DNA from 2 places in the Aminobacter sp. MDW-2 genome. Region 2 is predicted to be linked to the other one. Evidence: predicted binding sites of a transcription regulator. Region 2 holds the regulator's gene; the other holds the start of a gene.

Region 1 (15,410 bases), 1.9 Mb from region 2:
CTTTCCGCGCTGCTGCTGCCCGCGCCGGCATCGGCGCAGCAGGAACAGTCAGTCGCGGCAAGCGCGACGACAACAGGATCAGGGAGCACGACGATAATGACAGGCAAGTTCGCAACCGACCGCCTCGAGCGGATGCACAAGGTCATGGCGGGCCATGTCGAAAGCGGCGACGTGCCGGGCCTCGTCTGGGCGGTCAGTCGCGGCGGCGAGACCCATGTCGAGGCAGCGGGTGCGCTTGCGCTCGGCGGTACGGCGCCGATGCGCCGCGACAGCATCTTTCGCATCGCCTCGTTGACCAAGCCGGTCACCGCGGTCGCGGCAATGATCCTGGCCGAGGAATCCAGGCTGCGCCTCGACGACCCGGTCGACAGATGGCTGCCCGAGCTTGCCCACCGCAAGGTGCTCAACGCCATCGACGGCCAGCTCACCGACACCGTTCCGGCCAGCCGGCCGATCACGCTGCGCGACCTGCTCACCCTGCGCTTCGGCGTCGGCGCGATCATGGTCTATCCCTTCGCCTATCCGGTGCAGCATGCGATGGCCGAAGCCGGCATCGCGCCAAGTGCCGACCTGTACCGCGGCTCGCCCGATGCCTTCATGAAGGCCGTCGGTTCCCTACCGCTCGCGCATCAGCCGGGTAAGGGTTGGCTCTACCACACCGGCCTCGACGTCGCCGGCGTGCTTGTTGCGCGCGCGGCTGGTCAGCCGCTGTCCGCCTTCATGCAAGAGCGCATCTTCGGCCCGCTCGGCATGAAGGACACCGGCTTCCATGTGCCGGCCGAGAAGGTCGACAGGCTTGCTACCGCATATTCCAGGGATTTCCAGAGCGGCAAGCTCGGCGTCTATGACGAGGCCAAGGGCGGGCTGTTCGCCAGGCCGGCCATTTTCGAATCCGGTGGCGGCGGGCTTGTCTCTACGGCTGACGACTATCTCGCCTTCCAACGCATGATGCTCGGCAAGGGCAAGCTTGGCAGCCAGCGCATCCTGTCGCGCGCCTCGGTCGAGCTGATGACGTCAGACCAGCTCACCGACGAGCAGAAGGCGAGCGCTGCGATGTTCTTCAACGGCAATTCCGGCTGGGGGCTCGGCATGTCGGTGGCGCTCAAGCGCGACAATCTCTTTACGACGCCGGGAAGGTTCGGCTGGGACGGCGGCTATGGCACCTCTGCCTATGCCGACCCGGCCAATGACTTTGCCGGCATCCTGCTGTCCCAGAAGCTGATGGACTCGCCCGAGGCGCCCAAGCACTATGTCGACTTCTGGACCTCGGCCTACCAGGCGATCGAGGGATGAGGTGCCGGCCTAACGTCTTCGCCCGCCTCACTTGCCAGCAAGGATATCCTTGATCAGCTTGTGGCAGCGCTCCGCCATGAAGTCGAGCAGCAGCCGGACCTTCGGGTCCTGCAGCTTCTTGTGCGGATAGACGGCGGCAAACTGCACCGGCGTCGGCGGCGTCTGCGGCAGGATGATCTTCAGCCGCTGGTCGCGGATGAAGGGCTCGACCTCGAAGCGCGGCTTGTTGATGATGCCACGCCCGGCCAGCGCCCAGCCGGTCAGCACGTCGCCGTCGTCGGAATCGAACGGGCCGTGGACCTCGAACTTGGTCGGCCCGTTGGGCGTCTCCAACGTCCAGAAATATTCGCGTGAGCCGGGATAACGCAGCATCAGGCAGTCATGCTTCTTGCCGATCAGCTCATTGGCGCTTTCCGGTTCGCCGCGCTTTTCCAGATATTTGGGTGCTGCGACCAGCACCCGCTCGCATTCCATGATGCCGCGCATCCTGAGGCTGGAATCCTCGATCACGCCGAGCCGGAAGGCAACGTCGAGACCTTCCTTGAGGATATCGACATTGTGGTCCGAAAGCCTGAGCCTGACCTCGATGTCGGGATACTTGTCGTGGAATTCGGGAATGCCCGAGGCGACAAGCCGACGGCCCAGACCGAGCGGGGCGGTGACGCGGATGGTGCCGCGCGGCTGGCCGGAAAGCGCCGAGACGGCGGCTTCGGCCTCGGTGATCGCTTCCAGCACCTGCTTGGCGCCGGAATAGAACACGTTGCCGTGCTCGGTCGGCATCAACTGGCGCGTCGTGCGGTTGAACAGGCGCACGCCGAGGTGCTTCTCCAGCTCCTTGATGCGATTGGAGGCGACCGCCGGCGATATGCGCATGTCGCGGCCCGCGGCGGAGAGATTGCCGAGTTCCACGACGCGAACGAAGACCGCGATATTGTCGAGATATGCCATGCGAGACCGATGGTTCCATAGCCGGCTTGTGCCGTGCAGCGCTACGCTAGTATTTTCCAGATTTTTTTGAAAGTCATCGCGAATCCTTTCACTTCCCCAATGCATCGGGCATCGTAAGATCGGCACGCTGCGAAAAAGGGACGGCGGATGTACGACTTGGCGTTTTTCATGGACTGGGCGAGCTTCGCCGTGCGGTGGCTGCATGTCATCACCGCCATGGCCTGGATCGGCTCGTCGTTCTACTTCATCGCGCTCGATCTCGGGCTGCGCAAGCATGACGGCCTGCCGGTCGGCGCCCATGGCGAGGAATGGCAGGTTCATGGCGGCGGCTTCTACCACATCCAGAAATACCTGGTGGCGCCGGCCCAGATGCCGGAGCACCTGACCTGGTTCAAGTGGGAATCCTACGCCACCTGGCTGTCGGGCTTCACGCTGCTCTGCCTGGTCTATTACGGCGGCGCCGAGCTGTTCCTGATCGACCGCAACGTGCTCGACGTATCGGCGCCTGTCGCCATCGCCATTTCGCTTGCCTCGATCGGCCTCGGCTGGGTGATCTACGACCAGCTCTGCAAGTCGAAACTCGGTGACCACGACACGCTTTTGATGATCGTTCTCTACGTCATCGTGGTGTTCATGAGCTGGGGCTATACACAGCTGTTCACCGGCCGCGCCGCCTTCCTGCATCTTGGCGCCTTTACGGCGACGATCATGTCGGCCAACGTCTTCATCACCATCATCCCGAACCAGAAGATCGTCGTCGCCGACCTCATCGCCGGTCGCAAGCCCGACCCGAAATACGGCAAGATCGCCAAGACGCGCTCGACGCACAACAACTACCTGACCCTGCCGGTCGTGTTCCTGATGCTGTCGAACCACTACCCGCTGGCCTTCGGTACCGAGTTCAACTGGATCATCGCCGCGCTCATCTTCATCATCGGCGTCTTGATCCGCCACTACTTCAACACGGTGCACAAGCGTGAAGGCAACCCGCACTGGACCTGGCTCGCCGCTGCCCTGTTGTTCGTCGTCATCATGTGGCTGTCGACCGTGCCCAAGGTATTGACCGGCGAGGACAAGAACGCCTCCGTCCTCACCGAGCCCTATATTGCCGCAGCCCAGTTCCCCAAGGTTCGTGACACGGTTCTCGGCCGCTGCGCCATGTGCCACGCCAACGAGCCGTCCTACGAAGGCGTCTACCATGCGCCGAAGGGCGTGGTGCTGGAGACCGACAACGCAATCGCCTTGCATGCGCGTGAGATTTACCTGCAGGCTGGCCGCAGCCATGCCATGCCGCCGGCCAACGTGACCCAGATCACACCCGAGGAGCGGGCGTTGCTGGTCGCCTGGTATGAACAGGCGCGCAAGTAGCGCCTGCGACCTACGGATTGAAAGTTCGAGGCGCGCTCGTCGCGCTCACCTTGACGCGCGGCAAAACGGGCCGCGATGTGGCCACGCCAGAAAGCCTGTAGAGTTCGATCATGACCACCACACTCCTTCGCGGCCGTACCTTGTCCTTCCTGCGCTGGCCCGATAGCGCAGACGACCATGCGTCCTATGCCTATGAGGAAGATGGTGCGGTGCTGATGCGCGACGGCAAGATCGCGGCCGTCGGCGCCTATTCGGAGATCGCGGCCCAGGCCGGTGACGCCAAGGTCGTCGACCATCGCCCGCATCTGATCCTGCCCGGCTTCATCGATGGGCATGTCCATATCCCGCAGATGCAGATCATTGCGTCCTATGGCGCCGAGCTGCTGGAATGGCTGAACAAGTACACTTTCCCCGAGGAAACGCGCTTCATCGACACCCAGCATGGCCGCCGCATCGCGCGCCTGTTCCTCGACGAGATGGTGCGCCACGGCACGACGACCGTTGCCGCCTATTGCTCGGTGCACAAGCAGTCGGCCGAGGCGTTCTTCGCCGAATCGCATGAGCGCAACATGCTCAACATCGCCGGCAAGGTGATGATGGACCGCAATGCCCCCGACGGTCTGCTCGATACGCCGCAGGCGAGCTATGACGATACCAAGGCATTGATCAAGGAATGGCACGGCAAGGGCCGCCAGCACTATGCCATTACGCCGCGCTTCGCCATCACATCGACCCCCGAGCAGATGGAGATGGCCGGCCAGCTGGCGTGCGAGCATCCCGACCTGCACATCCAGACGCATCTGTCGGAAAACCACGCCGAGATCGCCTTCACCCAGGAGCTCTATCCCTGGTCGCGCGACTATACCGACGTCTACGAACACTACGGCCTGCTCGGCAAACGCACGCTGCTCGGCCACTGCATCCATCTCGGCGAGCGTGAATCCGACGCGATCTCCGAGCATGGCTCGATCGCCGTGTTCTGCCCGACCTCCAACCTGTTCCTTGGCTCGGGCCTGTTCGACTACCAGCGCTACCGCAAGCGTGACAGGCCGCTCCGGATCGCCACCGCCACCGACGTCGGCGGCGGCACCAACTATTCGATGCTGCGCACCATGGACGAGGCCTACAAGGTCATTGCGCTCAACGGCGAGAAGCTGAACCCGCTGGCTTCCTACTGGCAACTGACGCGCGGCAATGCCGAGGCGCTGTCGATAGCAGACAAGGTCGGCACGCTCGACGTCGGCACCGACGCCGACCTCGTGGTGCTTAACGCCCGCGCCACGCCTGGCATGCGGCTCAGGATGGAGCGCTGCGGCACGCTGGCCGAGGAGCTGTTCCTGCTGCAGACGCTCGGCGACGACCGCGCCGTGGTGGAAGTTTATGTCGCAGGCAAAGCCGCCAAGACGACGATGGATCAGGCTGCCTGACCTTGCGTCATTGCCTCGCGTCTGCCATGTGAGCCGTGTCTGACGGAGGAACGGACGATGGCAGCAGCCGAGGACCTGAAAAAGATCGCCGAGCAGGAGGACCGACTGGTCTTTGAGCGCTTCGACGAGGCGGTTGCCTTCGATATCGGCTCGGCCATCCGCGCCCGCGCCGTTGCCGAAAAGCTGCCGATCGTGGTCGACATCAGGCTTTGGGACCGGACCTTGTTTTACTGCGCCCTGCCGGGCTCGACGTGTGGCAACACCGAATGGGCGCGGCGCAAGATCAATGTTGTCAAGGTTTTCCACCGCAGCAGCTACCGCATGGTGCTGACCAAGGCCCGCGAGGACCGTACCTTCCCGATCGGCGAGGCCTTGCCCATCGAAGACTATGTGCTGGCCGGCGGCGGCTTCCCGATCAAGGTCAAGGGCGTCGGTGTCATTGGTGCCATTGCCGTTTCAGGACTGCCGGAGCGCCAGGACCACGAGGTGGTGGTGGCGGCGGTCGCCGAGCATCTCGGCATTCCCAGCCGCGAACTCGCCTTGCCCCCCGTTGCGAACAGCTGAAAGAGTTTGAACGTCCCGATGGCCATGACCGACCCGAAGCAGTTGCTGACCAGCGTTTTCGAAGCCGCCGTGGCGGCCGCCGATCCCGAGCTCACCATCCGCCGCCACCTGCCGGCAAAGCCCAAGGGACGGACGATTGTCATTGGCGCCGGCAAGGGCTCGGCCCAGATGGCGGCCGCTTTCGAAAAAGCCTGGGACGGACCGCTGGAGGGCGTGGTGGTCACCCGCTACGGCTTTGCCGCCCCTTGCGAGCGCATCAGGATCGTCGAGGCCTCGCACCCGGTGCCCGACGCCAACGGCCTCGAAGCGGCGAAGCTTCTGCTCCAGACGATCTCCGGCCTGACCGAGGACGACCTCGTCGTCGCTTTGATCTCGGGCGGCGGCTCGGCGCTGCTGCCGTCGCCGGCGGGGAACCTGACCCTTGCCGATGAGATCGCCGTCAATGAGGCGCTGCTCGCTTCCGGCGCGCCGATCTCGGCGATGAACACCATTCGCAAGCACATTTCAGGCATCAAGGGCGGCCGGCTGGCTGCAGCGGCGCATCCCGCCCGCGTCGTCTCGCTTGTCGTGTCCGACATTCCCGGCGACAATCCGGCTTTGGTAGCCTCGGGTCCGACGGTGCCTGATGAGACGTCGCGCGCCGATGCGCTGCGCCTGATCGAAACCTACCGCATCGCGCTGCCCGCCAATGTCATCGCCCACATCAACTCGGCTGCCGCCGACGCGCCGCAGCCGACCGACCCGCGCTTCGCCCGCAACGAGGTGCATGTCATCGCCTCTGCCGCCGTGTCGCTCGACGCTGCCGCCGAAGCCGCGCGCAAGCAGGGCGTTGAGACCGTTATCCTCTCCGACGCCATCGAGGGCGAGGCACGCGAGGTCGGTGGCGTGCATGCGGCCATCGCCCGCGAAGTCGCGACCCGCAACCGGCCGTTCAACAAGCCGGTGCTGATCCTGTCCGGCGGCGAGACCACGGTGACCCTTAGGGCCAAGGGCAAGGGAGGCCGCAACAGCGAGTTCCTGCTTGCCTTCGCCATCGGCATCGACGGCCTCCAGGGCATCGACGCGCTGGCCGCCGATACCGACGGCATCGACGGTTCCGAGGACAATGCCGGCGCCTTTGCCGACGGCTCCACTGTTTCGCGCATGCATGCTGCCAGCGTCGACGCCAAGGCGATGCTGGCCGGCAACAATGCCTGGACGGCGTTCAACTCGGTGGGCGATCTTTTCGTCCCCGGGCCGACCGGCACCAACGTCAACGACCTCAGGGCGATCCTGATCCGGTAGCTGGCATACGCCTTTTGCCGGGTGGGACGGGTCTTGGCCTTGCGTTAGCCGGCCATCATCGCGCGCACCGTCCTGATGTCGGCGACGAAGCGGGCGCGCTCGGCTGCCGCCTCCTGCGGGTCGCGGATGCGCAGGATGTAGGACGGGTGGATCGTCAGGAAAACGGCGAGGCCGTCGTCGCGTTTGATGGTCTGCCCGCGCTGTTTGGTGATCGCCACCGGCGCCTCCAGCAGCGACTGGGCCGCGGTCGCGCCGAGCGCCACCATCAGCTTCGGCTTTAGCAGCGTCACCTCCTGCGCCAGCCACCAGCGGCAAGCCTGCACCTCGCCGGCATTGGGCTTGCTGTGGATGCGACGCTTGCCGCGCGGTTCGAACTTGAAGTGCTTGACGGCATTGGTGACGTAGACTGCCGTCCGCTCGATGCCGGCTTCGCCGAGCACCGCGTCGAAGATCTTGCCGGCCGGGCCGACGAATGGCCGGCCCTGCAGGTCCTCCTGGTCACCGGGCTGCTCGCCGACAAACACCAGTTCGGCATTGTCAGAACCCTCGCCGAACACCGTCTGCGTCGCCTCGCTCCACAGCGGACAGCGCCGGCACTGGCTTGCTTGCTGGCGCAGAGCGTCGATCGAATGCGCCTCTGTCTCCGGCGACGGCTCCAAAGCCGGCCAGTGTCTGGCTTGTATCGCCTGGTGATGCGCTGCGGGCATCGTCGGCATCCTCGCGATCATCTCCCGGGCAGCCGCGTCGGCGCCTGATATCAGCTCCGGAATGAGCGACGCCTCGGGAAGGTTCCGCCAATACTTCTTGGGCATCTCCGCCTGCATCGCCTTCACCTTGAGGCGGGCGGGATTGAAGATGTTGGCGAAATAGGTCCGCCACATCTCCTCCGACTGGTCGGCAGCGGGCGCATCATCCTTCGAAGCGCCGGGGCCTAGCGCCAGTCTTTCGCGGTCCCATTCAGCCGAGCCGTGTGGCGTCAGGATCGCCCAGTGCATGCGGGTAAAGCGACGCACGAAGAACGGTGCTGCCAATTCGAGGATGAAGTGGTCAGGCTCGAACCAGGCGACGAAGCGCTCTTCGTCACCGTCGCCGATCTTCCGGAAACGGACGAAGGCATGCATCTTGTGCTCGTCGCGCCTGACCGACTTTTCCATCGCCTCGAAGCGGCGCACGTCGGGGTCGGAGGCGATGCGGAGCAAATGAGGCTCGCTACGCTGCCGCCACAGCAGCCGATAGAGCAGTGCGAAACGTTCGCTGTCGGAATGGCAGGTGACGATGGCCGCGCGCTCGATGAAATGTCGGGAGACCCTGAGTTCGACGCCCGGGGTCGGCGCCGGCAGCTCGTCCCCTTCGCCACCGACATGCCATTCGATGTCCTCGGGCTTCACCTCGTTGGTGCTCAGCCTGCGTGCCGCATCGCGCCAGCCGTCGAAGTCGGTCGGGCCGGCGAGATGCACGGCGTAGGCGGCCAGTGGGAAGGCGGGTTGGCCGGTCATCGGAACAGCTCGAGCTGCCGCGGCTTCGGCGCAATCGCCTCGCGCAGCCGTGCAGCGTCGGTGGCGGCGCCCGGCGACCAGCCGTCGGCGACGATGAACGGGCGGACCTTGGTGATGGATTGGCAAAGACGGCCAACGTCCTCGAGCCGCAACCGCTTGAAGCGGCGGGTCTCCAGGATACGCTCCACTGCGCGCGTGCCGAGGCCCGGGATGCGCAGCAGCCTCTCCTTGTCGGCGCGGTTGACGTCGAGGGGAAAGGAGGCGCGGTTGCGCAGCGCCCAGGCGAGCTTGGGGTCGATCTCCAGGTCGAGCATGCCGTCAGGCGTGCCGTCGAGGATCTCGCCCTGTTCAAAGCCGTAGAAGCGCATCAGCCAATCTGCCTGGTAGAGCCGGTGTTCGCGCATCAGCGGCGGCTTCCTCAGGGGCAGGGCAGAAGAGGCGTCGGGGATCGGGCTGAAGGCCGAATAGTAGACGCGGCGCAACTGGTAGCTGCCATAGAGCCGGGCGCTGGTCTTGAGGATGCGGGCGTCTGAAGTGGCGTCGGCGCCGACGATCATCTGCGTCGACTGCCCGCCCGGTGCAAAACGCTCGCGAGTCTTCGTCCTCAGCGTCGGCTCCGCCTTCTCCTCGATCTTCGAACGTAGCTTTGCCATCGAGACGCGGATCGTCTCCGGCCGTTTTTCCGGCGCCAGCCTCTTCACGCCCTCATCGGTCGGCAGTTCGACATTTATCGACAGGCGATCGGCATAGAGGCCTGCCTTCTCGATCAGCTCGGCAGACGCCTCGGGGATGGTCTTGAGATGGATGTAGCCTGCGAATTTCTCGTCGAGCCTCAGCCGCCGCGCCACCTCCACCATCTCTGTCATGGTCTCGTCGGGCGAGCGAATGACGCCTGACGAGAGGAACAATCCCTCGATGTAATTGCGCTTGTAAAAATCCATGGTCAGCCGCACCACTTCGTCGACCGTGAAGCGGGCGCGGCGGACATTGGAGGACGAGCGGTTGATGCAGTAGCTGCAGTCGTAGATGCAGAAATTGGTCAGCAGGATCTTGAGCAGCGAGATGCAGCGGCCGTCGGGAGCGTAGGAGTGGCAGATGCCCATGCCCTCGGTCGAGCCGATGCCGCCAGACTTGAGCGAGTCGCGCCCGCCGGCGCCTGACGAGGCGCAGGAAGCGTCATACTTCGCGGCGTCGGAAAGGATCGCGAGTTTCTCGCGGGTTGAAAGAACTGCCATTTGTTCATGCTATGTTCTTTTTGCTGCCAAGGCCAGAGGGTTCGCTGTGATGCGGCAAATTGTGAACGACGCGTCGGGAGTGGATGGCGGATCAACCGCCATCCCGGGGATCACACCTCGTGCAGATAAAGGTGGTAGTCGAGCTCGCTCACCGTGCGCGCGACGCGGAAATATTCGCTTTCCTTGATCGCCGTAAACGTGCGGTGCAGGTCGTGGCCCAGCGCCTCACGGAGAAACTCCGACGCTTTCGCCGCCTCGATCGCCGAGCGCCAGTCCGGTGGCATCACGCTTTCAGTAACTTCGGCCTGTTCGTAGCCGTTGCCAGACGTTTCCGGGCCAGGATCGAGCTGCTCCTCCAGCCCCTTCGAGATGCCGGCGAGGATGGTCGCGGCGACGAGATAGGGGTTGGCGTCGACGCCGGAGGGACGGTGCTCGATGCGGCGGTTCCTGGCGTCGCCCGCCGGTACGCGCAGCGCCACCGAGCGGTTGTTGACGCCCCAGGTGGGGGCCACCGGTGCGTAGGACTGGGAGACGAAGCGACGCCACGAGTTGGCATGCGGCGCAAACACCAGCATCGATTCCGCCATCGTCTCGGCGAGGCCGCCGAGCGCATGCAGCAGCTTCGGCTCCCAGGTGCCTTCCGCGGCCTCGGTGAAGACGTTGTTGCCGTCGCTGTCGAGCAGAGAGACGTGAAAATGCATGCCCGAACCGGCATATTTCTCGATCGGCTTGGCCATGAAGCAGGCAGTGACGCCATGGCGGCGGGCCTGGGCACGCACCAGGCGCTTCAGCATCAACAGGTCGTCGGCGGCCTGCATCACGTCCTTGCGGTAGCGCAAGGTGAGTTCGTACTGACCCGGCGCATATTCCGAGATCACGGTCTCGGCCGGGATGCCTTGCACTTTTGCGGCGGCATAGATGTCGGAGAACAGCGGCTCCATGCCATGCAGGTGATCGACCGAATAGACCTCGGTCTTGCCGGAGGCGCGGCCATCGAGCACGGCGCGGGCCGGCTGGACCTTGCCGTCGCTGTCGCGCTCGTTGGCGAGCAGGAAGAACTCGAGCTCGAAGGCGCCGGCAGGATAGAGGCCCTTTTCAGCCAGCCTGTCGACCTGTCGCTTCAGCGCAAGCCGAGGGTCCGAAGTCATTGGCGCGCCGTCGAGATGGAACATCGACATCAGCACCTGGCCGCGGGCGGGGCTGGTGCCATGCAAAGGCTTCAGCGTGCCAGGTATCGGCCAGGCGCGGAGGTCGCCATCGCCGGAATCCCAGATCAGCCCGGTCTCGTGGACGTCCTCGCCAGTGATGTCGAGGCCGAGGATGGAGATGGGCAGGTGGCGCCCGCCTTCGTAAAGTCCCATCAGTTCGTGGCGGCGGATGATCTTGCCGCGGCCGACGCCATTGGCGTCCGTCAGCACGATATCGAAGGCTTCGATGTCGGGGTTCGCGTCGAGGAAGGCTCTCGCTTCGTCGACGGTCGAGCCGGAAGATGATGTCATGATGTCACTCGATTGTCCTTCTGCCTTGTCTCATACCGCAAGACGGGCGGCAATGTCGTCGAAAGCTGCGATCAGCTTGTCGACCTGCCGCGCTGTCGTCACCGGCGAGACCAGCATCATGTTGTGGAACGGCGCGATCAGGACACCGCGATTGACCAGCGCCACATGCATGGCAGCCTCCAGCCGGGAGGCGTGGGCATGCTCGGCCTCGCCACCATTGCGCAGCGGACCGGGGGCGAAGATGAATTCGACGCGGGCGCCGACGCGCATCACGTGCCAAGGCAGTTTCCGTTTTCGGATCGCCTTGTCGAGCCCCGTGGCCAGCCGTTCGGCCAGCTTTTCCATGTGGGCGTAGGCCGCCTCCGTCATCACCTCTTCGAGCGTGGCGCGCATCGCCGCGAACTGCAGAGGATTGGCCGACAGCGTCGTGCCCATGCCGGAATAGCCCGGCTCCTTGGTGGCATTGTAGGCGGCGTAGCGGGCGGCGACCTCCTCGCTCATGCCCCAGACACTGGCCGGCACGCCGCCAGCGACGGGCTTGCCGAGCACGAACAGGTCGGGGTCGAGATTGTGCTTGCTTGTATAGCCGCCGGGGCCGGTCGAGATGGTGTGGGTCTCGTCGATCAGGAGCAGCGTGCCGGCTTGCCGCGTCAGCGTGCGCACGCCTTCGAGGAAGCCCGGCTCGGGCAGCACCATGCAGGAATTGGTCAGCACCGGCTCTGATATGACGCAGGCGACGTCGCCATGGCTCAGCGCCTTCTCCAGCGCCGCAAGATCGTTGAACTCTACGATGCGGGTGCGCTGGGTGAGATCGCGGAACTCGCCTGATAGTCCCGGGCGGTTGATCGGCTTGCCGCCGTCGAGCCGCACCATCGTCTCGTCGACCGAGCCGTGGTAGCAGCCGTTGAAGACGAGGATCTTGTCGCGGCCGGTGATGGCGCGGGCGACCCGCAGGGCGAAGCGGTTGGCGTCGGTGGCTGTCGTCGCGATCTGCCAATGCGGCAGGCCGAAGCGCCTTGCCAGCAGCAGGCCGAGCGTGAGCGAATCCTCCGACGGCAGCATGTAGGTCAGGCCGCGGGCCGCCTGCCGGCGAATCGCACGGGCGACGGGTGCCGGTGAATGACCGAACATCGAGCCGGTATCGCCAAGGCAGAAGTCGGCCAGCCTGATGCCGTCGATGTCGGTGATCGTGGCGCCGCTCGCCTTGTCGACCAGGATGGGGAAGGGCGTCGGCCAGTCTTTCATCCAGTGCATCGGGACGCCGTTGAAGAACCCGGCCATGCCGTTGCCCACCGCGGCCTCCGATTTTGGGCGGGCGCGGCGGAAGATGTCCGCCTCCGTCGCTGCAAGTTCGGCGATGCGCGACAAAGGCACGCCGCCTTCGGTGGCTTCAGGTCGTTCGATACGGTTCATCATGGCTCCCATTGGACAGACGGGCGCCACTCTAGCCAGCCGTTCCCACAAACGGCAACTGGCCGTTGCAAGGGTCTCTGTTGGCTCAGCGCGGCCATCTTGACCCATCGATCGCAATGGCGATCATGACACTGTGCTTTGGGGGTGATGAGCGATGCGTGCTATGATGACTGCCATGTCGATCCTGCTTGCGGCGGGCCCGGCCGGTGCCTCTGGCGGGCTCTCTTGCGGTGCCAAGGATGAGGCAGTGAAGCTGACCATCGAGAGTGGCGTCACTCGCGGCATGGGCAGCCCGGTGTTCAACTTCCGCGGCGAAATCGAGATTTCCCACAAGGCGATTTCGCAGGACCTGCGCAAGATGAGCTTCGAGCGCGACCATCTCGCGCAATACTGGCTCGACGGCGAGGAATTGCGCATGGTGGTCTACCGCGAGCGCGGATCCGACAAACCGCATGGTTATGTCGAGATCACGGTCCGGACCAAGTCAGGCGACGAGGGCGACTATATCGGTCAGTATTCGGTCACGGTGTTTGACATGACGGACGCCACCGGCGGCGACGGCAAGACCTACAATTTCACCGGCCGGGCCACCTGCCTGGTCGAATAGTCCGGCCGGATAGGCCGACGCGCTTGTCCCGCAGGCGCGCGTTTAGTCCTTGTGCATGGCGGCGATGGCGCGCCGCATCAGTGCCAGGAAGGTTTCCCGTTCCTCCTCGGAAAAGTCCGCCAGGGCAGCTGCGTTCTGGGCGCGGGCGGCAGCCGTGGCCGGGTCGCGAAGCGCCTTTGCCCTTGGCGTCAGGTGGATTGCCTGCGAGCGCCCGTCCTCCGGGTTGGCGCGCCGTTCGATCAGCCCATCACGCTCCATCCTGGTCAGGGTATTGGCCATCGTCGCTTGTTCGACGTCGAGGCGCCGCACCAGTTCGATCTGCGTCAGCCCATCTTCGTCCCACAATGCCAGCAGCGTCATGAACTGCGCCGGCGCCAGGTCGAGGGGGCGGATGCGCTCGTGCAGGCCCTTGGCGAACAGGCGTGCCATCTGGTTGGCGAGATATCCGGCGGAGCGTTCTTTCTGAAAAGCCATGCCGCGAGGAATAGCTGTTGAATAGCATGCTATGCAACTATATATAGCTTGCTATGTAAACTGGAGATTCGACGATGAAAGCGAAACTTCATGCCGCGGCCGGCGGGGTTGCCTTGCTCACTGTCAGCTGTTTCTGGATTGCCACAATTGCCGCTGAACTGACCGCCAACGCCGAGATCATCGCCACGGCAAAGGCCGTAATTCTCGCCGGCATGGTGGTGCTCATCCCGGCGATGATCATTGCCGGTGGCACGGAATTCTCGCTCGGCAAGGGCTGGAGGCGCCCTGGCGTCCAGCACAAGAAGCGGCGCATGCGCATCATCGCCGCCAATGGCCTGCTGGTGCTGCTGCCGTCGGCCTATGTACTTGCCGGCTGGGCGGCGGAAGGCCGTTTCGATACGGCCTTCATCATCGTGCAGACACTGGAGCTGGCGGCCGGAGCCCTCAACATTGCGCTTCTGTCGCTCAATATGCGCGACGGCTTGGCACTGCGGCGCAAGCCGGCGGGGGCTGTACGCGCCGGCTGAGTTTCGCGCGGAATCCGCATCATTCCAGGAAAAGCCGCTTCACGTCTCTCCCTGGAATTGTGCTAGCCGGTGATGTCGATGACGCCGCAATCGCCGGCGGCGCTGCCAAAGGCGAGACGGCGTTCTTCCTTGTCCCAGGCCATCGAGGTGATGGCGCCCTTGCCGGGGCGGCGCAGCAGCACTTCCTTGGCGTCGGCAAAACGGACCGCCAGCACCATGCCGTCTTCATAGCCGATGGCGACGATGTCTTCGCTCGGATGGCAGGCAACCGAGGTCACCATGGTGTTGCCGCGCGTGCCGAGTTCCAGCGGCGCCTTGCCCATCGGGCCGTCCTTGCCTGTGAAGGGCCAGACGATCGCCGCCGGCGCGCCGGAGCTGGCCAGCCATTTGCCCTTGGCGCTCCACGACAGGCTCTTCACCTTGGCGGGATAGCCGGTCATGCGCATGTGCTTGGCATCGACGAGTTTCCAGCCGTGCAGGGCGTTTTCCTGCATGGTGGTCACCAGGAATGCGCCGTCGGGCGAAAACGTGATGCCGGTATGCGCACCGTCCCATTGCAGTTCGGTCGGCGTGCCGTCGGCGGCGGGGAAATGCAGCGTCGCGCCATTGTAGCGGGCAACGCCGATGCGCATGCCCTTCGGCGAAAAGGCCACGCCCTCGACCGAGCGCGGGTGGGCGAACTCCTTGGTCTTGCCGTCGGCGAAGCGCACCCAGGCATTGCGGCCGCTGGCGTAAGCCACGGCTCCCTGCGGGCCTGAAGCGACCGACGTCACCCACTTCTTGCCGACGCTCGCCAGTTCAGCGGTAACGCCGGCCGAGGTCAGCGTCATCACCTTGCCGTCTTCGCCGCCCGAGATCATCAGGTCGTTTTTGGCCGTCGTCGTCGCCGACAGCAGCCCGTCATGCAGCCTGACCGACCTCTGGCCATGGTCGAGCCAGTGCACCATGCCGTCGGCAAGCGCAAAGAAGGGAATGTCGTCGAGGAAGCTTGCAGTGACGCAATGTCCGTCGAGATCAAGCGGGGCGACTGTCGGCATGGGCTGTAAAACTTCCGGTGCTGATTTGTCCTCACCCCTAAGGACAGGTTGAGCAAGCGTCAACTTCGACACTGGGTCGACGCTGGCGCTCAGCTCGCATCTGAGGCGAGGCAAGCGACCGGCTCCCGATGCATCGAGGGCCGTGGGTTTTCCGATGGCTAGGCTGCCTGGCAAGCCTCGAAGCTGCGCTTCAGGCGCTCGGCGTCGAGTTCGCGGCCGATGAACACCAGCCGGCTCT
Region 2 (15,410 bases):
GGCCGCCGCCTTCAGAGCGCTGCAGGAGCACAACGCCGACAAGGGCGAGCACGACCATCAAGTGGATGACGATGAGGACGGTTTCCATTGCGCTTCCTGGGATCTTTCCTGACGTGGGAGGGCCGCGCACAAAAGCGCCCGGCACTCCGGAGGCGGCTCAATACAATGCTTTCTAGGCATTTCCAAGCCCGCCGGCCGAATATGGGGTGACATGTTGCCTTTGCAACGGTCACGTGTGGTGAATCAGAGCTTGCGATAGGCGTCGGCAATGCCGAGGAAATCTGCCGCCTTGAGGCTGGCGCCGCCGACCAATGCGCCATCGACGTTGGCGACAGCCAGCAATTCGTTGGCATTGGACGGCTTGACCGAACCGCCATAGAGAATGCGCATCTTGGCAGCCGACGCCCCCAGCTTCGCGGCAAGGCGTTCGCGGATATGGGCATGCGCCTCGGCGACATCGGCAGCCGTGGGCGTTAAGCCGGTGCCGATCGCCCAGACCGGCTCATAGGCGATGACAGCATTGGCAGGCGTTGCCGTCGTCGGCACCGAGCCTTCGATCTGGCGCGACAATACCTGCAGCGTCGTTCCGCCTTCCCGCTCGGCATGGGTTTCGCCGACACAGATGACGGCAACCAGCCCTGCGCGCCAAGCCGCTTCCGCCTTGGCACGCACGATCTCGTCGGTTTCGCCATGGTCGGTGCGGCGCTCCGAGTGACCGACGATAACGTGGCTGGCACCGGCGTCCTTGAGCATCTCGGCGGAAACGTCGCCGGTATGGGCGCCGCTCTCCTTGGCATGGCAGTCCTGGCCACCCATCTTGACCGGGGTTCGGTGCAGGATCTCGGCAGCACGCGAAAGCAGCGTCGCCGGCACGCACAGAAGCGCGTCGGTCTCGGCATCGAGGCCGCTCATGAAACCGCCGGCAATGTTGCGCAATTCGTTGAGCGAGTTGCTGGTGCCGTTCATTTTCCAGTTGCCGGCAACGAGTGGGCGGATTCCTGGCGTCATAGTGCTCTTCCCTCGAAATCGATGTTCGCTCGGGCAACCTCACTACCAAAAACAAGCCACAAAGCAATCGACACTGGCGGCGAAGGGCGCTATTGCGCTTCGTTCATGCAGGCGCATGCGACAATGCGCGTATACGGGATCTGTTACATGCTCGAATCGATGCGAAGTGCTGCTGGAACCTGGGTTGCGAAGCTGTTGCTTCTGCTCCTCGTCGTCAGCTTCGCGATCTGGGGCATCTCGGGTCAGATGATGAGCCAGTTCGGCGGCGACCAGGTGGTCACGGCCGGCGGCACGCATGTTACAGGTGTCGAATACCGCCTCGCCTATGACCGCCAGATGAACGTCATGTCGCAGCAGTTCGGCCAGCGCCTGACCCGCGACCAGGCCAACGCGCTCGGCATCGACAACCAGGTGCTTTCGCAGCTCGTCGCCGGTGCGGTGCTCGACGAACAGGCACGCAAGCTCGGCCTCGGCCTCTCCAAGGACCGCCTCGCCGAACTCACCTGGGACGACCCGACCTTCCGCGGCGCCGACGGCAAGTTCGACCGCCAGGCTTTTGAATACATCCTGCGCCAGATCGGCATGCGCCCCGAAGACTATCTGAAGAACCGCGCCCAGGTTGCGGTCCGCCAGCAAATCGTCGAAGCCGTTTCCGACGGCCTCGAGGCTCCTGATACCTTCCTGCGCGCCGTCGCACTTTACCGCGGCGAAGATCGCACCATCGACTACCTGCCGCTGCCCAAGTCGCTCGTCGAGCCGATCGCGGCACCGGGCGACGACGTGCTCAAGGCCTGGTTCGAGGAAAACAAGAAGAACTACGCCGCCCCTGAATTCCGCAAGCTGAGCTACGTCAAGCTCGAGCCGGAAGACATCATGGATGCCGCAGCCGTGACCGAAGAACAGGCGCGCCAGGACTACGACAAGAACAAGTCGCACTTCACCACCGCCGAGACGCGCAAGATCGACCAGCTTGTGTTGAGCGCCCATGCGGCCAAGGCTGCTTCCGATGCGATCAAGGGTGGTGCGACCTTCGACAAGGTAGTCGCCGACCAGGGCAAGACCGCGGCTGACGTGGCCCTCGGCTCGCTGACCAAGGACAGGATCGCCGACAAGGCGGTCGCCGACGCCGCCTTCGCGCTGCAGGCCAATCAGGTCAGCGACGTCGTCCAGGGCGCTTTCGGCCCAGTGCTGGTCCGCGTCAGCGAGATCACGCCGGAAACCGTCAAGACCTTCGACGAGGTCAAGGACCAGATCCGCAAGGAGTTGGCGCTGGCCGAAGCCAACCGCATCCTGCTCGACGTGCACGACTCCTACGAGGACGCCCGCGCCGCAGGTGAGTCGATGAAGGCTGCCGCCGACAAGCTGAAGCTCAAGATGGTGACGATCGATGCCATCGACCGCGCCGGCCAGCAGCCAGACGGCACCATCGTCAACGACCTGCCGGACTCGCGCAACCTGATCCAGGCGGCCTTCACCGCCGAATCCGGCACCGAAAACCCGCCGCTCAATGTCGGCACCAATGGTTTCGTCTTCTACGAGGTCGACGAGATCACGCCTGCCCGCGACCGCACGCTCGACGAGGTCCGCGAGAAGGTCGTCGCCGACTGGACCGCTGCCGAAGCGACGAAGCGTCTCAAGGCAAAAGCCGACGAGTTGGAGAAGCGCCTCAAGGACGGTGCCTCGCTCGACGTGATCGCAGGCGAACTCAAGCTCGAAAAGCAGACCAAGCGCGGCCTCAAGCGCGAGGCCGACGATGCCGATTTTGGCCGCGAGGGTGCCTCCGCGATGTTTGCAATGGGCCAGGGCGGCACTGGCATCGTCCCCGCCCCCGCCGGCGATGCGCAGATTCTGTTCAAGGTCGCCGAAGTGTTCGAGCCGGCCGGTGCGGACAAGAGCGCGGTGCCAGAGGACGCGCAGAAGCAGTTTGCCTCGGGCATGTCGGACGACCTGCTCGACCAGATCGTCGCCCAGCTCCAGGGCGAGTATCAAGCAACGATCAACCAGGCGGCGATCACCCGCGCACTTGCGGTGGGAACGCCATGAGCGCACTCAAGCCGCATATCGCCAAGGTCGCCGCGGGCACCCCTCTCACCTTCGAGGAGGCACGCGAGGCCTTTGACATCATCATGTCGGGCGAAGCCACGCCCGGCCAGATCGGTGGCTTTCTCATGGCGCTGCGGGTGCGCGGCGAGACCGTAAGCGAGATATCGGGCGCCGTTGCCACCATGCGCGACAAGATGCTGCGCGTCGAAGCCCCTGCCGATGCCATCGACATCGTCGGCACCGGCGGTGACGGTTCGCACAGCGTCAACATCTCGACTGCCTCGGCCTTCGTCATCGCGGGCGCAGGTGTGCCTGTCGCCAAGCACGGCAATCGCGGCCTGTCCTCGCTGACCGGCGCCGCCGACGTTCTGACCGCCCTTGGCGTCAACATCGACCTCACGCCCGAGGCGATCGGCCGCTGCATCCATGACGCCGGCGTCGGCTTCATGTTCGCGCCGGCGCATCACCCGGCGATGAAGCATGTCGGCGCGACCCGCGTCGAACTTGGCACCCGCACCATCTTCAACCTGCTCGGCCCGCTCTCCAATCCCGCCGGCGTCAACCGCCAGCTGGTCGGCGTGTTCTCGCCCGAATGGGTGCGTCCGGTGGCCGAGACGCTGAAGGAACTTGGCGCCCAGCACGTCTGGGTGGTCCACGGCGACGGTTATGACGAGATCACCACGACGGGTGAGACCCATGTCGCAGCCCTCAAGGACAGTGTGATCACCACGTTTACGCTGGCGCCCGAACAGGTCGGCTTGAGCAAGCATACGCGCGAAGAGCTGCGCGGCGGCGATTCCGCCTACAATGCCGCTGCCCTGCGCGGGGTTCTCGAAGGTGCCAAGGGTGCCTATCGCGACACGGTGCTGATGAATGCCGGTGCCGGCCTCGTCGTTGCCGGCAAGGCTGCAACGATCGGCGAAGGCGTGCCGCTTGCCGCCGAGGCAATCGACAGCGGCCGCGCCAAGGCAGTGCTCGACCGACTGGTCGCCGTTTCGAACGGATAGAGACATGGCCAATATCCTGCGCCGCATCGAAGCCTACAAGCGCGACGAGATCGCCGCAGCGAAGGCGCTGCTGCCGCTCGCCGAGCTCAAGGCGCGCGCCCGCGACGTCACCAAGCCGCGCGGCTTTCTCGCGGCACTCGAAACCAGGCACAGTGAAAGCCGCTTTGGCCTGATCGCCGAGATCAAGAAGGCGAGCCCGTCCAAAGGCCTGATCCGTCCCGACTTCGATCCGCCGGCGCTCGCCAGGGCCTATGCCGACGGCGGCGCTGCCTGCCTGTCGGTGCTGACGGACACGCCATCCTTCCAGGGCGCACCGGAGTTCCTGACCGCCGCGCGCGACGCCTGCGCCTTGCCGGCATTGCGCAAGGACTTCATGTTCGAGCCCTACCAGGTGCACGAAGCACGTGCCTGGGGCGCGGACGCGATCCTGATCATCATGGCGAGCCTGAGCGACGAAGATGCCAGGCGTATCGAGGATGAGGCGTTCGAAATCGGCATGGACGTGCTCGTCGAGGTCCATGACGAAGAAGAGACAGAACGCGCGCTGAAGCTTCAGTCGCGCCTGCTCGGCATCAACAACCGCAACCTGCGCACATTCGAGGTCAGCCTCGACACGTCGGAGCGCCTGGCGCCGATGGTGCCGGCAGACCGGCTGCTGGTCGGCGAAAGCGGCATCTTTACGCATGCCGATTGCCTGCGTCTGCGGAAATCCGGCATCTCCAGTTTCCTCGTCGGCGAAAGCCTGATGCGGCAGGCCGACGTGACCTCGGCGACGCGTGCGCTGCTCGATGGCGCAGCCCTGGCAAGCGCCTGACATGGCAACCACCCTCACCCATATCGGCGCCACCGGCGAGGCTAACATGGTCGACGTCGGCGACAAGGCCGAGACGACACGCACGGCAATCGCCGAAGGCCATGTCGTCATGCGTCCTGCGACACTGGCGTTGATCCTGTCGGGCAACGCCAAGAAGGGCGACGTGCTCGGCACCGCCCGCATTGCCGGCATCATGGCCGCCAAGCGCACGCATGAACTCGTGCCGCTCTGCCATCCCATCCTTTTGACCAAGGTTTCGGTCGAGATCGAGCCAGATGAGGCGCTGCCCGGCCTGCGCGTCACGGCGCTTGCCCGCGTCACCGGCAAGACCGGCGTCGAGATGGAAGCGCTGACGGCTGCCTCGGTCGCCTGCCTTACCATCTACGACATGGCCAAGGCCGCCGACCGCGGCATGGTGATCTCCGGCATCCGGCTGGTCGAGAAGACCGGCGGCAAGTCGGGCGACTACAAGGCTGCCGAATAGATGGCGCTGCTGCCCGTCGCCGACGCCCTGGCGCGCCTGCTCGACGCTGCCGAACCGCGCGGCACGGAAACTGTCGGCCTTGCCCAGGCATCAGGCCGCGTGCTGTCGGCTCCACTACACGCCCTGCGCACCCAGCCGCCCTTTGACGCCTCCGCCATGGATGGCTACGCCGTCCAGGCCGCCGACATCGCTTCACTGCCGGCGCAGCTCAAGGTTATCGGCCAGGCACCCGCCGGCAAGCAGTTCACGGGCACCGTCGGACCAGGCGAGTGCGTCCGCATCTTCACCGGCGCACCGGTGCCACAAGGCACTGATACCGTCGTCATTCAGGAGAACGTTCGCGATCTCGGCAATGGCGAGATCGCGGTGCTCGAGCCAACGCTTGCTGGCCGTAACATCCGCGCCAGGGGCCTCGACTTCAAGCAGGGCGACCTCATCCTTGATGCAGGACGTGTGCTCGACCCGGCAGGGCTCTCGCTGATCGCAGCTGCCAATCATCCCAGCGTCGAAGTGCTGCGGGCGCCTCTGGTCGCCATCATCGCCACCGGCGACGAGCTATTGCCGCCGGGCAGCAATCCAGGGCCCGACCAGATCATCGCCTCCAACGCCTACGGCGTCGCGGCGATCGTTCAGTCGGTTGGCGCGCGCGTACTCGATCTCGGCATCGCCGCCGACCGCACCGAGGCAATCTCCGCACTGGTCGCCAAGGCGCTCGCCGCCGACGCCGATGTGATCGTCACGCTGGGCGGCGCTTCGGTCGGCGACCACGACCTCGTTCACCGTGTCCTGACCGATCTCGGCATGGATCTCAACTTCTGGAAGATCGCGATGCGCCCGGGCAAGCCGCTGATGTTCGGCCGGCTCGGCAACAGCCGCTGCGTCGGCTTGCCGGGCAATCCGGTCGCCAGCCTGATCTGCTCGCAGATTTTCCTGAAACCTCTGCTGGCGAAGCTTGGCGGCCGCCCTTATTCGCCCGACATGCGCAACGGCATTCTCGACACGGCAATGGCGGCCAACGACCTGCGCCAGGACTTTGTCCGCGCGATTGCGCGCGAGACCGCTGAGGGTCTCGTCGTCACACCCTACCTGATCCAGGACTCTTCGATGCTGCGCACGCTGGCCGACGCCAATTGCGCCATCGTGCGGGTGCCCTTCGCGCCTGCAGTCGAAGCCGGCAGCGCCTGCCAGGTGATGATGTTGCGCTGAGCAGCACCTTCCACCCTTCACGAAATATCAACAGTTGCGGAACACAACTGGAACAGATAGTGTTTGTTCTGGGTTTGTTTTTCTTCTGATTCCTCGGGGGTGGCGATGCTGACGCGCAAACAACACGAGCTTTTGCTATTCATCCACGAGCGGCTGAAGGAAGCGGGTATTCCGCCGTCCTTCGACGAGATGAAGGAAGCACTCGACCTCGCCTCCAAGTCCGGCATCCATCGCCTGATCACGGCGCTCGAAGAACGCGGCTTCATCAGACGCCTGCCCAACCGGGCGCGCGCGCTTGAAGTGCTGCGCCTGCCCGATTCGATCGCGCCTGGCCTCAACGCGGCGAAGAAGTTCTCGCCCAGCGTCATCGAGGGTAGCCTCGGCCGCAAACCCGAGCCGTCACGCAGCATGTCGGCCGGCAATGACGACGATGTTGCTTCGGCGGTTGCCATTCCCGTCATGGGACGCATCGCTGCCGGTGTGCCTATCGACGCCATCCAGCACAAGACGCATTCGATTTCGGTGCCGCCAGACATGATCATGGGCGGCGAGCATTACGCGCTCGAGGTCAAGGGCGACTCGATGATCGAGGCCGGCATCTTCGACGGCGACACTGTGGTCATCCGCAGCTCGACCACGGCCAATCCCGGTGAGATCATCGTCGCCCTCGTCGACGACGAAGAAGCGACGCTCAAGCGTTTCCGCCGCAAGGGTGCCTCGATCGCTCTTGAGGCCGCCAATCCGGCCTATGAAACCCGCATCTTCGGACCGGACAGGGTCAAGGTGCAGGGCAAGCTTGTCGGCCTGATCCGCCGCTATTGATTGCCGGGGCTGCGTTTCCGCCAGCTCGGCCTGTCCATCCTGCTGCAATCTGTAAGCCGGACTGATCTGCACTGTTGCTATCGTGCCGTATCTGACGGCTCTGCGACGGCGGGTACAGATTCGGACTCACCGTGTGGTCGCAGTCGGCGCTTTCGGGTGCGCCTTGGTTGCCCCGGCAGATGTCTTTGGGGGCATCTCCACTCGCTTGTAGGGTGGCAGGCCCCTCGCCTCGCGCGAAAATTGGCGCTGCGCATGCCACGGGCGGTACGGTTCCGCCACGGCGTGGCGTATCTCGACCGCCCGATCTACGCCAGCCGCCGCGGCTGTGATGAATATCGACGCACTGCCAAGGCGCGCCAGCTCGCGTTTGGTGAGCACGGCCACGCCGGGGCAGACGTCGCTTGCCGTGGCATCGTCGACGACGATGAGATCCGCGTTGTCGCAGGCTCGTGCAGCGGCGCTCGCATTCGCCGCATGGACGATCCGTGCCCCCTCCGGTTGTTGAACCGTGCACAGCTCGCTGTCACAGACGAAGGCGTCCGCGCCGGCAGCGTTTAGTTCTCCAGATACTGGATTGCCGGGTATCGTACCGGCGACATCTGCCTCGGCTGTTGGCTGTGAGCCGGTCTCGCTGGGCAAACGGACAGTCCCGTTCGTTGCATTCGCGGCCGAACGGGCCGGGGTGACGAGTGTTTCCGACGCCAGCGCGCGCTGCCAGTTGTCGACGGTGAACTGGTTCGGCCGGACGCGATTGACGGCCAGCTTGCCATCGTCGACCGGGACGCCGACGAGGCGGCCATCTTCCGAAACGAGAACCGTGGGCGTTTCCGTTTCCACGACCGTCAGCAGCCCAAGGGCCGCGAATGGCAGTGCGGCGGCGCGCAGCCAGGTCGTTGCCGTCGACGCGATGACGAGTGCTGCAGTGAGCAACAATACCGCATGTGACGAGACAAGGCCGACCGCATCGACCGGCGAGCGCTCGGAGAACCAGGTGGCGATGCCAATCATTGCCTTCAGGCCGAAGCCCATCGTGTCGAGGAAGGGGCCGTCGAGTCCAAGCGGCATGAAGATGCCAGCCATGACGGCAAAGGGCATGACCAGGACAGACACAAACGGGCTGACTGCCAGATTGGCGAACAGGCTGAGGGGCGAGACACGTTGGAAATGCCATGCACCAAAAACGCTGGTCGCGAGCCCGGCAATCACCGACGTCGCGGCGAGACCTATCGCAACTGTCGCAAGCCAGCGCCAGATTTTGGACGGCAGCGATCTCTGACCGACCGGCAGCGCCTGCTCCTCCCGCCGGTCCGACCACCAGGCATATGCGCCAACGAGGGCTGCCGTTGCGGCGAACGACATCTGGAAGCTCGGCCCGACGACTTCGTGGGGCGAGATCATGATCACGACAACGGCCGAGATCGCCAGGTTGCGCATGGTGAGTGCTGCGCGGTCGAGCAGCACGGCCGTCAGCATCACCGCCAGCATGATGAAGCTGCGTTGCGCCGCGACCTCGGCGCCTGAAATGAACAGATAGCCACCGGTGGCGAGCAGTGCCGCGCCTGCCGCGTACTTCTTGACCGGCCGGTGCGAGGTGAAGCCGGGAAAGGCGGCGAAGCCTAGCCGCATCAAAAGCATGACCGTGCCTGCGACCATCGCCATGTGCAGACCCGAGATCGAGATGATGTGGTAGAGCCCGGTACGCCGCAGCGCCTCGTTGACATCCTCGGGAATGCCGCCGCTCACGCCGACGACCAGGGCAGCCGCGATTTCGCCCTCCGGACCGCCAATGCGGTCGCGAATGCGCTGGGCAATCTTCTGGCGCACATTCTCGATCGACGCGAATGCACGATCACTGGCCGACAGCGGCTGGGTGGTTGCAGCAAACTCTGGGCCTTTCATGAAAAAGCCGCTGGCGCCGATGCCATCGAAATAGCTTTCGAAGGAAAAATCATAGCTGCCCGGCCGCACAGGCCCGGACGGCGGCATCAGCCTGACATAACCCGTCACCTCGGCCCCCGCCATGACGCCCTCAGGAAGCTTGCGGGCAACGAGCCGCACCCGATCGGGCGTATAACGCAAGACCGGGCGCGCAGTCGCCAGAACGTCGAGCGTCAGCCGCACCCTGCCCTTGTCCAGATTGTCGATTTCGACGACGCGCCCGGTGATGGCAGTCGAGATCTCGGCGCCCAGCATCTTCGTTGCCATGCGTTCGGTCTCGAACTTTGCACCCGCCATGCCGAGCATTGAGGCGGCGAGTGCGGCGAGCGCGTAGTGAACAGGCGGCCGTGCGCGCGTTAGGAAGGCGAGGACGGCCGGTGTCGCTGACACAATGACGAGCGGCGCGAGATCCGGCTCGTTCGGAAGCGCGAAATACACCAGGGCACCAGCGGCCAGAAAGACCGGAAGAAGCAGGAACGCCGCACCGCGGTCGAGTTCCGTTTCGATCGCGGCCAGGGTGGATCGTGCGGTGATCCGGTGACCGACCAGCAATTGCGATCCTTGCCGTAGCCAGGACTTGTGTCCTCGCTGAAACGGCGATGCATCGGCGTCAGGAGCAGCATCTCTCTCGGGCAGAGCTGGTGGTGTCCACGCAACGGCAGGCACAGCCGGAGAGGTCAGCAAGTCGCGCTCGCTGGCTTCTACCACCGGATTGTTACCGGCTTGCCCCTCCCGCATGCGGTCGCCCATCGGGCCTGCCTCTTGCGCCCCAGACCTTCTATGCTACATCAACCGCACACAAACGCCATGCGCCGCCGGTTTTCGGCCAAGCGCCCTGCTTCCCTTGGAAATCGCTATGCCTGTCGTCACCCGCTTCGCCCCCTCGCCCACCGGCTATCTGCACATTGGTGGCGCGCGTACCGCTCTCTTCAACTGGCTTTATTCCCGCCACACCGGCGGCACCATGCTGCTGCGTATCGAGGACACCGACCGCGAGCGCTCGACCGACGCCGCAACTGCCGCGATCCTCGAGGGCCTGACCTGGCTCGGCCTGACCTGGGAGGGTGAGCCGATTTCGCAGTTCGAGCGTGCGCCGCGCCATCGCGAGGTGGCCGAAGAACTCGTGCGCATGGGCAAAGCCTATTATTGCTACGCCTCGCAGGAAGAGCTGACCGAGATGCGCGAGAAGGCGCGCGCCGAGGGCAAGCCGCCACGCTATGACGGCCGCTGGCGCGACCGCGACCCGTCCGAGGCGCCGGCTGGCGTCAAGCCGGTCATTCGCATCAAGGCGCCGCAGGACGGCGAGACGCTGGTGCTCGACCGCGTGCAGGGTGATGTGCGCTTTCCCAACAAGGATCTCGACGATTTCATCATCCTGCGTTCGGACGGCGTACCGACCTACATGCATGCTGTCGTCGTCGACGATCACGACATGGGCGTCACCCACATCATCCGTGGCGACGACCACCTGACCAACGCCGCGCGCCAGACCGTCATCTACAACGCCATGGGCTGGGACGTGCCGGTGATGGCGCATATCCCGCTGATCCATGGTGCGGACGGCGCAAAACTGTCCAAGCGCCATGGCGCGCTCGGCGTCGATGCTTATCGCGCCATGGGCTATTTGCCTGAGGCCCTGCTCAACTACCTCGCCCGCCTCGGCTGGAGCCATGGCGACGACGAGGTGATGAGCATCGAGAACATGATCAGCTGGTTCGAGATCGAGGACGTCAACAAGGGTGCGGCACGCTTCGACTTTGCCAAGCTCGAGGCGCTAAACGGCGTTCATATGCGCCAGATGGACGACAAGAAGCTGTTCGACATCTTCGTTGTCACCTTGCCCTATCTGCCCGGCGGCGATGCCATCCTCGGCGGGCTCGACGACACGCGCAAGGCACAGCTGCTTGCCGCCATGCCGGGCCTCAAGGAGCGTGCCAAGACGCTGATCGAACTGGCTGACGGCGCAGGCTTCCTGTTTGCCCAGCGTCCGCTGCCGCTCGATGAGAAGGCCGCCGGCCTGCTCGCCGGCCCAGCCAAGGATATCCTCAAGGGCGCGCATGCGGCGCTCGCGACGGTCGCTGCCGCCGACTGGACGGCGGCCAATGCAGAGGCCGCGATCCGCGAGTTTGCCGGCCGCGAAAATCTGAAATTGGGCGGCGTGGCGCAGCCTTTGCGGGCCGCCCTGACGGGCAAGAGCACTTCCCCCGGAGTGTTCGATGTGCTCGCCGTTCTAGGGCGCGACGAAAGTCTAGCCCGCATTTTTGATCAAATCGATTAGGTCAGCAGTGCTTTCCTAGTTTTGCATTGAAATGAGGCTGTTGCGGTGCAACATTGCGGCAACAGGTCAATTTGAAAGCAGCGGGAAAGCTGGGAAGCGAGTTCAAGCGTTCCGGGCCTAATGGGTTGCCTTGTTATGACGATTGCGCCGCGCAAGGCGGCAACTCAGCACTAAGGAGTATGCGATGACTGATTCGACCGCCAAACTGGAGTTCCGCGGCCAGACCCACGAGTTCAAGGTCCGCGGCGGAACGGTCGGACCAGATGTGATCGACATCGCATCGCTCTACGCAACGACCGGCGCATTCACCTACGACCCGGGCTTCACCTCCACCGCAAGTTGCGAATCGGAAATCACCTTCATCGACGGCGACGCCGGTGTCCTGCTGCACCGCGGCTATCCGATCGACCAGCTCGCCGAGCACGGCGACTTTCTCGAAGTTTGCTACCTCCTGCTCTACGGCGAACTGCCGACCAAGGCGCAGAAGGACGACTTCGACTACCGCGTCACGCGCCACACCATGGTGCACGAGCAGATGTCGCGCTTCTTCACCGGCTTCCGCCGCGACGCACACCCGATGGCGGTGATGTGCGGCGTGGTCGGCGCGCTGTCGGCCTTCTATCACGACTCGACCGACATCTCCGATCCGCACCAGCGCATGGTCGCCTCGATCCGCCTGATCGCAAAGATGCCGACGATCGCCGCGATGGCCTACAAGTACCACATCGGCCAGCCGTTCATTTACCCCAAGAACGAGCTGAACTTTGCCGCCAACTTCCTGCACATGTGCTTTGCCGTGCCGTGCGAGGAGTACAAGGTCAACCCGGTGCTGGCCCGCGCCATGGAGCGCATCTTCATCCTGCACGCCGACCACGAACAGAACGCCTCGACCTCGACCGTGCGCCTCGCCGGCTCGTCGGGTGCCAATCCGTTCGCCTGCATCGCCGCCGGAATCGCCTGCCTGTGGGGCCCCGCACATGGCGGCGCCAATGAAGCAGCGCTCAACATGCTCAGCGAGATCGGCCACGTCGACCGAATTCCCGAGTTCGTCGCCCGCGCCAAGGACAAGAACGATCCGTTCCGCCTGATGGGTTTCGGCCACCGCGTCTACAAAAACTACGATCCGCGCGCCAAGATCATGCAGAAGACCACGCATGAAGTGCTGGGCGAGCTCGGCATCAAGGACGATCCGATGCTCGACGTGGCAATGGAACTCGAGCGCATCGCGCTGACCGACGAGTATTTCATCGAGAAGAAGCTGTATCCGAACATCGACTTCTATTCAGGCATCACGCTGAAGGCGCTGGGCTTCCCCACCACCATGTTCACCGTGCTGTTCGCGCTTGCCCGCACCGTTGGCTGGATCGCGCAGTGGAAGGAAATGATCGAGGATCCGCGCCAGAAGATCGGCCGTCCGCGCCAGCTCTACACCGGCGCCACCGAACGCGACTACGTGCCGATCGCCAAGCGCTGAGCCTTTCAGCGCCGCGTTCGTTCAGGCGCGCGGCGCCGTCGCAGCTCGAAGCTGCGAACGACTTGAAAAACACCCGCCAGGCCATTGCCTCGGCGGGTGTTTTTCATTTCGTGATGTGTTTGAGAACCGTTTCTGCAGCGATCTCGCCCGACGACCGTTCGGTCGCCATGCGCCTGGCAATTTCGGCAAAACCGTCTTTCTGCCAGCGTCGAAGGGCGCCATCCTCGAACAGGCCTTCGACATAGCGCGCCATCCATTGCGGGCGCACATATTCGTTGTAGTTTTCCTGCACGACCGGCCTGTCGGCAATCAAGTTGGGCAGTGCAGCACTCCACACCGTGACCATGCTCTGGATCATCCGCGCCAGCGTGTCGAGTTTGTAGGACGACAACATCGGCACACCCGCAAGCGCGAGTTCCAGCGACACCGTGCCCGATGCGATCAGGGCTGCGTCGGCTTCGCCAAAGGCCTGCCACTTGTGCTGCGGATCGAGGATAATCTCCGGCTTTTGCTGCCAGGTGGAGACAGCCTCTTCGACGAGGCCGGTGACATGCGGCACCGTCGGCAAGAGCAGCCGCATACGATGGCCGCGTGCGCGCAGGATCGAAACGGTCTCACCAAATGGACCGATCAGGCTGCGCACTTCGCTGCGGCGCGATCCCGGCAAAAGTAGAAGCGTCTTCTCGCGGTCAGGCGCCGGATTGGCCTTTCCCTCCTGCATCGCCGCGGCAATGGCGATGCCCGGATCGGTCGCCAGGCGATGGCCGACAAATGTACCATGTGGGCCGCCCAGGCGCTCCAGTTCGGCCGGCTCGAACGGCAGGATGCACAGCACCTCGTCGACATGCGGCTTCATCGCCTTGGCCCGCCCCGGTCGCCAGGCCCAGACGCTCGGGCAGATGTAATGGATGATAGGAATGGTGGGATCGAGCGCCCGCACCTTCCTGGCAACGCGCAGCGAAAAATCCGGGCTGTCGATGGTCACAAGGCAATCCGGCTTTTCGGCCGCGACGAAACGGGCGGTCTGGCCAATCCGCCTGATCAGGCGCGGCAGGTCGCGAATGACCGCCGTCAGTCCCATCAATGCGATCTCGCTGGCATTGAACAGCGGCGAAAGGCCAAGCTCCTGCAGATGCCGGCCGCCAGTGCCGACAAGCCTGACCTCGCGCCCGCTCAAGCGCTGCAGCGCCTGCACCAGATCGGTGCCGAGCAGGTCGCCCGACTCCTCGCCCGCGACGATGGCAATCTTGAGCGGTGGCTGGGTCATCGCTCATTTCCCTCGCCGGACAGGCCGATGACGAACAAGCCGAGCCTGTCGGCGCGTTCGACCACCTCGCCATAGTCGAGCACCAGTGAGCGTCCGGCCTCAATGCCGATCCCGGCAAGCCCCGCTGCATGCGCAGCATCGACCGTTGCTGGGCCGATTGTCGGCAAGTCCGCACGCAGTTCCTGGTTCGGCTTGGCGCATTTCACCAGAACGCCGCGCTTTCGCCCGGCAATGCGGCCATTGTCGCGTAGCTCGCGCACGCGTTCGAGCAACAGGTCTGTGCCCTCGATGCCTTCGAGTGCGATGGCGCGCCCGCCGATGGCAACCGCCGCCTGGCCGATATCAAGCGCACCGATCGTGCGTGCGGCCTCCTGGCCTGCCCGAAGGTCGTCCCAGTCACTCTGCTGAGGCGCCAGCGCCCCCATGCTGCCGGCCACGGCCAGCAGCTCCGGAACGACCTGATGTGCGCCGACGACCTTGATACCGTTGTCTTCGATCGTCTTGACCAGGATGCGCAGCAGGCCGTCGTCGCCGCGGGCAAGCGCTGCAAGCGCGCGCGGCAGGACACGCAGCAGGGCGATGCTGGGGCGAATGGCCCGCCACACCGGGCGACGGCTGATGCCACCGGCAAGCACGCAATGGGTGATGTCGTGGCGCTTGAGCAAAGGCACCAGCGAGGCGAACTGCTCGATGGCAAGCCGCTCGCCGGCATAGCTCCAGAGGCTGGTGCCGGGATCGGTCTCACCGTCAATCAGAACGATGAAAGGCTTGTGCCCGGCCTCGGCGAGACTGTCGGCGACATTGACCGGGAGCCGACCGCTGCCGGCAACGACAGCAATCCGGTCGGTCGCGGAAAGGTTGATCCTCTTTCCGCCGTCAGCCTTCGTCATCGGCGGCGTCTTCGGCGACGGCGTTTCTGAGCGGCGGCACGGTGAAGTGGCGCTTGCCGCGCGCCTGGATGAAATCCAGGACGTCACGCACGATGGGCGAGCCGGCGAATTCGCGTTCGACTAGCGGGATGCTCTCGGCCACCGAACGGGTTGGGTCGAAGATCATCTTGTAGGCCTTG

Evidence for each region. Region 2 encodes LexA, which represses DNA repair genes until DNA is damaged. Its sites were predicted from a motif close to TGTTCNNNNTGTGTTCNG; they were not measured.
Region 1: a site for LexA is predicted at 9,617-9,634, ahead of H5P29_RS10360 (putative DNA modification/repair radical SAM protein). Genes of this name have one in related genera too.

The regions. Positions count from the first base shown of each region.
Region 1 is NZ_CP060197.1:2,109,866-2,125,275, forward strand. It holds gene H5P29_RS10325 (serine hydrolase) at 1-1,293, shown strand, start outside; gene H5P29_RS10330 (LysR family transcriptional regulator) at 1,321-2,241, opposite strand; gene H5P29_RS10335 (urate hydroxylase PuuD) at 2,389-3,609, shown strand; gene guaD (guanine deaminase) at 3,720-5,036, shown strand; gene H5P29_RS10345 (heme-degrading domain-containing protein) at 5,094-5,600, shown strand; gene H5P29_RS10350 (glycerate kinase) at 5,619-6,884, shown strand; gene H5P29_RS10355 (UdgX family uracil-DNA binding protein) at 6,929-8,380, opposite strand; gene H5P29_RS10360 (putative DNA modification/repair radical SAM protein) at 8,377-9,615, opposite strand; gene H5P29_RS10365 (glutamine synthetase family protein) at 9,726-11,114, opposite strand; gene H5P29_RS10370 (aspartate aminotransferase family protein) at 11,145-12,530, opposite strand; gene H5P29_RS10375 (hypothetical protein) at 12,691-13,134, shown strand; gene H5P29_RS10380 (MarR family winged helix-turn-helix transcriptional regulator) at 13,177-13,608, opposite strand; gene H5P29_RS10385 (hypothetical protein) at 13,683-14,135, shown strand; gene H5P29_RS10390 (WD40 repeat domain-containing protein) at 14,198-15,172, opposite strand; gene H5P29_RS10395 (GTP-binding protein) at 15,331-15,410, opposite strand, start outside.
Region 2 is NZ_CP060197.1:4,025,900-4,041,309, forward strand. It holds gene secG (preprotein translocase subunit SecG) at 1-88, opposite strand, end outside; gene tpiA (triose-phosphate isomerase) at 244-1,008, opposite strand; gene H5P29_RS19890 (SurA N-terminal domain-containing protein) at 1,156-3,051, shown strand; gene trpD (anthranilate phosphoribosyltransferase) at 3,048-4,058, shown strand; gene trpC (indole-3-glycerol phosphate synthase TrpC) at 4,063-4,872, shown strand; gene moaC (cyclic pyranopterin monophosphate synthase MoaC) at 4,874-5,356, shown strand; gene glp (gephyrin-like molybdotransferase Glp) at 5,357-6,562, shown strand; gene lexA (transcriptional repressor LexA) at 6,668-7,384, shown strand; gene H5P29_RS19920 (ComEC/Rec2 family competence protein) at 7,511-9,874, opposite strand; gene gltX (glutamate--tRNA ligase) at 10,173-11,600, shown strand; gene gltA (citrate synthase) at 11,785-13,074, shown strand; gene lpxB (lipid-A-disaccharide synthase) at 13,178-14,341, opposite strand; gene H5P29_RS19940 (LpxI family protein) at 14,338-15,231, opposite strand; gene lpxA (acyl-ACP--UDP-N-acetylglucosamine O-acyltransferase) at 15,218-15,410, opposite strand, start outside.